2 regions of the Streptomyces sp. NPDC006450 genome follow, and region 1 is predicted to be linked to the other one. Evidence: predicted binding sites of a transcription regulator. Region 1 holds the regulator's gene; the other holds the start of a gene.

What was found. Region 1 encodes HrcA, which represses chaperone genes, less so after heat shock. Its sites were predicted from a motif close to TTNGCACTCNGNNNNNCNGAGTGCNAA; they were not measured.
Region 2: the regulator HrcA is predicted to act here: its motif matches at 1,674-1,700, upstream of groL (chaperonin GroEL).

Annotation. Positions count from the first base shown of each region.
Region 1 covers NZ_JBEXPT010000089.1:15,286-19,479, forward strand. Annotated here, with positions in the region: gene ABZY57_RS23450 (DUF3097 domain-containing protein) at 1-364, opposite strand, end outside; gene ABZY57_RS23455 (MBL fold metallo-hydrolase) at 393-1,118, opposite strand; gene hrcA (heat-inducible transcriptional repressor HrcA) at 1,273-2,289, shown strand; gene dnaJ (molecular chaperone DnaJ) at 2,290-3,426, shown strand; gene ABZY57_RS23470 (nitronate monooxygenase) at 3,618-4,194, shown strand, end outside.
Region 2 covers NZ_JBEXPT010000008.1:87,234-91,427, reverse strand. Annotated here, with positions in the region: gene groL (chaperonin GroEL) at 1-1,508, opposite strand, end outside; gene ABZY57_RS05645 (cold-shock protein) at 1,877-2,083, opposite strand; gene ABZY57_RS05640 (MoaD/ThiS family protein) at 2,489-2,767, opposite strand; gene thrC (threonine synthase) at 2,841-4,175, opposite strand; SAM riboswitch class I at 4,169-4,194, opposite strand, start outside.

The sequences.
Region 1 (4,194 bases):
GTTCGACGAGTTCGGCGTCGTGGCGGCCCTCCACGTAGATCCGGCCCGCCCGGGCCACCCGCGCCCGGGCCCCGGGGACGGCGAGGGAACCCGAGGCCGTACGGGCCGGGGCCACCGGCCCCCGGGCCGGGCGGGTCAGGGTCACGACCGCGCCGTCCAGGAGGAAGGCGCGGGGTTCGAGGGGGAAGACGCGGCGCTTGCCGAAGCGGTCCTCCAGGGTGACCGTGCCCGCCTCGCAGGCCACCACCGCGCCGCAGAAGTCCGTACCGGCCACCTCGACCACCAGATCGGGATCGGCCGGCACCTCCGGGACGGGCTTGGCGCGCTTCCACTGCGGGGTCAGGTCGGGGGAGTACTCACGCATCCGGCCGAGGGTAGGAGAGCGGGCCGTCTCAGGTGTCCGACACGCCGAAACGGGCCGCCAGTGTGTCGCGTTGGGCACGCACGAAGGCCGCGTCGACCACCGCTCCGTGACCCGGCACGTACAGAGCGTCGTCCCCGCCCAGGGCGAGGAGCCGGTCCAGGGCCGCCGGCCACTGCCCGGGCACCGCGTCCGGACCCGCCTGCGGCTCGCCCGATTCCTCGACCAGGTCGCCGCAGAAGACCACCTCGCGCCCTCCGGGCACGAAGGCGGCCAGATCGTGCCGGGTGTGCCCCGGGCCCACGTTCGCCAACAGCACCTGCACCCCGCCCAGGTCCAGGGTCCACTCGCCCGACACCAGGTGCCGGGGGAGCACCATCAGGTCCGCCGCCTCGGCCGCCTCGGCCTCCGGCAGGCCCTGGCGGACCGCGTCGGACCGCAGCTCCTCCCGGCTCACGGAGAGCAGGGCGTCCAGCCCGACCGGACCGTAGACCTCGACCCCCGCGAACGCCGCGCCACCCAGTACGTGGTCGAAATGTCCGTGCGTGAATGCGAGATGGGTCACGCGCCGCCCCGCCAGCCGCTCCGCCTCGGCGCGCACCAGCGCACCCTCCCGCAGGGAGGATCCCGGGTCGATCAGGAGGGCCGAATCCTGGCCCACCACCAGTCCCACGGTGCAGTCCCACACCTGCAGGCGCTTGCGGCCGGCCCGTTCGGTGAGCCGTTCCCAGCCTGCCTCTTCCCAACGCACGTCCATGCCGCGACGCTACCTTGGCGGGCCGCCCTTGCTACGGGTGTACCACCCCGCCGTACACTGACCGGGGGATCTCTGGCACTCGAACGCTCGGAGTGCCAACGAAGAGTGTCAGCAGAGTCGACGAACCGACGGAAACGATGGAGGTGTGCGCGCGATGCTCAGCGAACGCAGACTCGAAGTGCTGCGCGCCATCGTCCAGGACTACGTCGGGACGGAGGAGCCGGTCGGTTCCAAGGCGCTCACCGAGCGGCACCGGCTCGGCGTCTCGCCCGCCACCGTGCGCAACGACATGGCCGTGCTGGAGGACGAGGGCTACATCGCCCAGCCCCACACCAGCGCCGGCCGCATCCCCACCGACAAGGGCTACCGCCTCTTCGTCGACAGGCTGGCGGGGGTCAAGCCGCTGTCGACGCCCGAGCGCCGGGCCATCCAGAACTTCCTCGACGGGGCCGTGGACCTCGACGACGTCGTCGGCCGTACGGTGCGGCTGCTCGCGCAGCTCACCCGGCAGGTCGCCGTCGTCCAGTACCCGTCGCTGACCCGGTCCACCGTCCGGCACGTGGAACTGCTCTCGCTGGCCCCGGCCCGCCTGATGCTCGTCCTCATCACGGACACCGGCCGGGTCGAGCAGAGGCTCGTCGACTGCCAGGCCCCCTTCGGGGAGACCTCGCTCGCGGACCTGCGGGCCCGCCTCAACAGCCGGGTCGTCGGCCGCCGGTTCACCGACGTGCCGCCGCTGGTGAAGGACCTTCCGGAATCCTTCGAGAACGAGGACCGGGTGACGGTGCGTGCCGTCCTCGACACCCTTCTCGAAACGCTGGTCGAGGAGGCGGAGGAGCGGCTGATGATCGGCGGCACCGCCAACCTCACCCGCTTCGGACACGATTTTCCCCTGACGATCAGGCCGGTGCTCGAAGCGCTGGAGGAGCAGGTCGTGCTCCTCAAGCTGCTGGGCGAGGCCAGTGAGTCGGGAATGGCCGTAAAGATCGGGCATGAGAACGCCTACGAGGGACTGAACTCCACGTCCGTCGTCTCGGTCGGCTACGGTTCGGGCGGCGAAGCAGTCGCCAAACTCGGCGTGGTCGGACCGACCCGCATGGACTACCCCGGAACGATGGGAGCGGTACGCGCAGTGGCACGTTACGTCGGACAGATCCTGGCGGAGTCGTAAGTGGCCACGGACTACTACGCCGTTCTCGGCGTGCGCCGCGACGCATCGCAGGACGAGATCAAGAAGGCATTCCGGCGGCTCGCGCGCGAGCTGCACCCGGATGTGAACCCCGATCCCAAGACGCAAGAGCGTTTCAAGGAGATCAACGCCGCCTACGAGGTCCTCTCGGACCCGCAGAAGAAGCAGGTCTTCGACCTCGGAGGCGACCCGCTGTCCTCCTCGGGCGGCGGCGGAGCCGGCGGCTTCGGAGCGGGTGGCTTCGGCAACTTCTCCGACATCATGGACGCCTTCTTCGGCCAGTCCTCGCAGCGCGGACCGCGCTCGCGGACCCGCCGCGGCCAGGACGCCATGATCCGCCTCGACCTGGAACTGGACGAGGCGGCCTTCGGCACGACCAAGGACATCCAGGTCGACACGGCCGTCGTCTGCACCACCTGCTCCGGTGAAGGCGCCGCCCCCGGCACCTCGGCGCAGACCTGTGACATGTGCCGCGGCCGCGGTGAGGTCTCGCAGGTCACCCGGTCCTTCCTGGGCCAGGTCATGACCTCGCGCCCCTGCCCGCAGTGCCAGGGCTTCGGCACCGTGGTCCCGACTCCGTGCCCCGAGTGCGCGGGCGACGGCCGGGTCCGCTCCCGCCGCAGCCTCACCGTCAAGATCCCGGCGGGCGTCGAGAACGGCACCCGGATCCAGCTCGCGGGCGAGGGCGAGGTCGGCCCCGGCGGCGGCCCCGCCGGCGACCTGTACGTGGAGATCCACGAGCTGCCGCACCCGACCTTCCAGCGGCGCGGGGACGACCTGCACTGCACGGTCACCATCCCGATGACCGCGGCGGCCCTGGGCACCAAGTGCCCGCTGGAGACCCTGGACGGCCTGGAGGAGATCGACATCCGGCCCGGTACCCAGTCCGGCCAGGCGATCCCCCTGCACGGCCGGGGCGTCACGCACCTGCGCGGCGGCGGCCGCGGAGACCTGATCGTCCACGTCGAGGTCACCACCCCCGGCAAGCTGGACCCGGCGCAGGAGGACCTGCTGCGCCAGCTCGCCAAGCTGCGAGGCGAGGAGCGGCCGCTCGGCCAGTTCGCGCCGGGCCAGCAAGGCCTGTTCAGCCGGCTGAAGGACGCCTTCAACGGGCGCTGAGCCGCGCGCGGAGCAGCGTACGGGCAGCGTACGAGAACACCGGCGAGCCCGGTCCGGGGATGCCCCGGACCGGGCTCGCGGCATGCGGGGCGGCAGGGCGGCGGCGGTATTCGGGCACCCCGGTGAAGGGGACTATGCCAGGCGAATGCGGTGATTCGGTCCCGTGAGCGGGACATGGCACGATGCAGCTCATGTCCTCCGCACCGAACGGTCTCTTCGCGTACCCGATCGTGCAGGCGCCCATGGCGGGCGGCGCGTCCTGCCCGCCGCTCGCGGCCGCCGTGTGCGAAGCGGGCGGGCTGGGCTTCCTCGCCGGCGGCTACAAGACCGCGGACGGCATGTACCAGGAGATCAAGCGGCTGCGCGCGCTCACCCGCCGCCCCTTCGGCGTCAACCTCTTCCTGCCGCAGACCTCGCACGTGGACCCGGCGGTCGTGGAGGCCTACCGCGGGCACCTCGCCAGTGAGGCCTCCTGGTACGAGATCTCCCTCGCCGACGAGGACATCATCGGCACCAGCGACGACGGCTACGACGCCAAACTGGCCATTCTCATCGAAGACCCGGTCCCCGTGGTCTCGTTCACCTTCGGCCTGCCCTCACCCGCGGCCTTCACCTGCCTGCGCAAGGTCGGTACGTACACGATCGCCACCGTCACCTCCGTCGAGGAGGCCCGCGCCGCCCAGGCGGCCGGCGCCGACGCCGTCTGCGTCCAGGGCGTGGAGGCGGGCGGCCACCAGGGCACCCACCGGGACGACCCGCAGGGCGACG
Region 2 (4,194 bases), on a different contig from region 1:
TTCTGCAGGGCAGAGCGGGTGACCTTCGCCGGGTCGATGATGCCCGACGCGATCATGTCGACGTACTCGCCGGTCGCGGCGTTCAGGCCCCAACCGATCTGCAGGTTGCGGACCTTCTCCACGACGACGCCACCCTCGAGACCACCGTTGACGGCGATCTGCTTGAGCGGGGCCTCCAGCGCGAGCTTGACGGCGTTGGCGCCGGTCGCCTCGTCGCCGGTGAGCTCCAGCTTGTCGAAGACCGAGGAGGCCTGCAGCAGGGCCACGCCGCCACCGGCGACGATGCCCTCTTCGACGGCCGCCTTCGCGTTGCGAACGGCGTCCTCGATGCGGTGCTTGCGCTCCTTGAGCTCGACCTCGGTCGCGGCTCCGGCCTTGATGACCGCAACACCGCCGGCGAGCTTCGCCAGGCGCTCCTGCAGCTTCTCGCGGTCGTAGTCCGAGTCGGAGTTCTCGATCTCGGCGCGGATCTGGTTGACGCGACCCTGGACCTGGTCGCTGTCACCGGCACCGTCGACGATGGTGGTCTCGTCCTTGGTGATGACGACCTTGCGGGCGCGGCCGAGCAGGTCGAGACCGGCGTTCTCGAGCTTGAGGCCGACCTCCTCGGAGATGACCGTGCCGCCCGTGAGGATGGCGATGTCGCCGAGCATGGCCTTGCGGCGGTCGCCGAAGCCCGGGGCCTTGACGGCGACGGACTTGAAGGTGCCGCGGATCTTGTTGACGACGAGGGTGGAGAGCGCCTCGCCCTCGACGTCCTCGGCGATGATCAGCAGCGGCTTGCCGGACTGCATGACCTTCTCCAGGAGCGGCAGCAGGTCCTTGACCGAGCCGATCTTGGAGTTGACGATCAGGATGTACGGGTCGTCGAGGGACGACTCCATGCGCTCCATGTCGGTGGCGAAGTACGCCGAGATGTAGCCCTTGTCGAAGCGCATGCCCTCGGTGAGCTCGAGCTCCAGGCCGAAGGTCTGCGACTCCTCGACCGTGATGACGCCTTCCTTGCCGACCTTGTCCATGGCCTCGGCGATGAGCTCGCCGATCTGGGTGTCGGCGGCGGAGATGGAGGCCGTCGAAGCGATCTGCTCCTTGGTCTCGACATCCTTGGCCTGCGCCAGCAGGGCGGCGGAGACGGCCTCGACGGCCTTCTCGATACCGCGCTTGAGGGCCATCGGGTTCGCACCGGCGGCCACGTTGCGCAGGCCCTCGCGGACGAGCGCCTGGGCGAGAACGGTGGCGGTGGTCGTACCGTCGCCGGCGACGTCGTCCGTCTTCTTGGCGACTTCCTTGACCAGCTCGGCGCCGATCTTCTCGTACGGGTCCTCGAGCTCGATCTCCTTGGCGATGGAGACACCATCGTTGGTGATCGTGGGGGCGCCCCACTTCTTCTCAAGGACGACGTTGCGACCCTTGGGGCCAAGGGTGACCTTGACGGCGTCGGCGAGCTGGTTCATCCCACGCTCGAGGCCGCGGCGGGCCTCCTCGTCGAACGCAATGATCTTGGCCATCTGAAGTGGTCCTCCCGGACAGCGGTGGATTGCTCCCGGACCGCGCCCGCGCCCGCGACGGACGGCCTGCGTGCCCGGCGGTTCCTTCCCACCGGACCCTGCGGGCCTCACCGACCCGGTCCTCGTTTAGTAGCACTCTCACCAGGAGAGTGCTAACGCCAATGATTAGCACTCGACCCCCCCGAGTGCAAGCTGCTTCGGGCAACCCGCGAGGAACACCCAGGCGCCGCAAGGCCGCCGGCGCCGCCACGCACGAGGGGCCCGCATCCCGTGTCCAGGATGTGGGCCCCTCGTACACATGCCGTTGTGCCGTCGTACGCGGCCGCTGTGCGTGGCCCCGTACGTGTCGGTGGTCGATCGCGGTCGGACTAGCCGGCGGCGAGCTTGACCATGTCCGCCTGCGGACCCTTCTGGCCCTGCGAGATCTCGAACTCGACCCGCTGACCCTCTTCAAGGGTGCGGTACCCGTCCATCTGGATGGCGCTGTAGTGGACGAACACATCCGCACCACCGTCGACCGCGATGAAGCCGTAGCCCTTCTCCGCGTTGAACCACTTGACGGTGCCCTGAGCCATGCCTAACTCCCCTATTACTGGCCCTTGCGCAGGACCGCACTTCGCGGTCCCGGGTCAGAACTTGCGCCGGAACGCCTCGACCGGGGCTGAATGTATCCGCACCGCTGCTGTCTGCAACAGGTCATTCCGATGAGAATTCTGGACATGCCAAAAGATTGAAATAGGGTGAAAACCCGGAATATTCCAGGGCAACTCGGGCCGGACAAAACCCACCAAGGACCCATAGCGCACTTGCATGTTGACTCAATGTCAACCCTCTCGCGGCCCGTTCATATGCGGCGGGCAAGAACAGCGGAGGGGACTTCCCCAACTCTACCGCGCCCAACCAAGCAGAATTGCCCCCTCCGTTTGGTAACGGAGGGGGCAATTCAGTTACTGCGTGGTCTTGCGAAGGCCGCGCGCGCCTCAGCAGCCGCCCGCGACGGCGGGGATGATCGAGATGCCCGCGCCGTCCGGCGTGGACGTCTGCAGCCCGCCCTCGAAGCGCACGTCGTCGTCGTTGACGTAGACGTTGACGAAGCGGCGCAGCTTGCCCTGGTCGTCGAGGACGCGCGCGGCGATGCCGGGGTGGCTGGCCTCCAGTGACTGGATGACCTCTTCGAGGGTCGCGCCCTCGGCGGGGACCTCGGCCTGGCCGCCGGTGTAGGTGCGCAGGATGGTGGGGATGCGGACGTTGACGCTCATGGCGCTACTGCCTTTCCGGTGTGCAGGGAGAGAGAGAAGGAGGCTGATCCGGCCCTGATGCGCCGGATGCCCCCTAGGCCAGGTTTGCGGCGCGGAACGCGTCCAGGCTCGGGCGGATGGTGGCGGTCTGGCCACCACCTTCGGCCACCGCCTCCAGGGTCTTGAGACCGTCACCGGTGTTCAGGACCACGGTGGTCAGCGTCGGGTCGAGCTGCCCGTTCTCGATGAGCTTCTTCGTCACGCCGACGGTCACGCCGCCCGCGGTCTCGGCGAAGATGCCCTCGGTCTGGGCGAGGAGCTTGATGGCCTCGACGACCTGGGTGTCGTTGACGTCCTCGACGTAGCCGCCGGTGCGGCGCGCGATGTCCAGGACGTACGGACCGTCCGCCGGGTTGCCGATGGCCAGCGACTTGGCGATGGTGTTCGGCTTCTGCGGGCGGACCACCTCGTGGCCGGCCTTGAAGGCCGTCGAGACGGGCGAGCAGCCCTCGGCCTGGGCGCCGAAGATCTTGTACGGCTTGTCCTCGACGAGGCCGAGCTTGACGAGCTCCTGCAGACCCTTGTCGATCTTCGTGAGCTGCGAGCCGGACGCGATCGGGATGACGATCTGGTCGGGCAGCTGCCAGCCGAGCTGCTCGCAGATCTCGTACGCCAGGGTCTTGGAGCCCTCGCCGTAGTACGGGCGCAGGTTGACGTTGACGAAGCCCCAGCCCTCGCCCAGCGGGTCGCCGATGAGCTCCGAGCAGAAGCGGTTGACGTCGTCGTAGTTGCCCTCGATGCCGACCAGGTCGCCACCGTAGACACCGGCCATGACGACCTTGCCCTGCTCCAGGTCGTGCGGGATGAACACGCAGGAGCGGAAGCCGGCGCGGGCGGCCGCGGCGCCGACGGCGCCGGCCAGGTTGCCGGTGGAGGAGCAGGAGAGGGTGGTGAAGCCGAAGGCGCGGGCGGCCTCGACGGCGATGGCCACGACGCGGTCCTTGAAGGAGTGCGTCGGGTTGCCGGAGTCGTCCTTGACGTACAGCTTGCCGGTGACGCCGAGCTCCTTGGCCAGGTTGGCCGCGTCCACGAGCTTGGTGAAGCCGGGGTTCAGGCTCGGCTTGGAGGCCACGTCCGCGGGGACGGGCAGCAGCGGCGCGTAGCGCCAGATGTTGTTCGGGCCGGCCTCGATGGCGGCGCGCAGGGCCTCCGGGTCGCCCAGGGGCAGCTCGTAGGCGACTTCGAGCGGTCCGAAGCACTCGGCGCAGGCGAAGATCGGGCCGAGCTCGAAGCGGGTACCGCACTCACGACAGGAAAGGCCGGTGGCGGGACCGAGATCGACAGAGGTGCCGGACGCGTTGTTCTCGACGGTTTCGGCAGAGGTTGCGACAGACTGTGCAGCCATGATGGCGAGGCCCTTTCTCCTCATCTTCCCCATGGCGCACTTC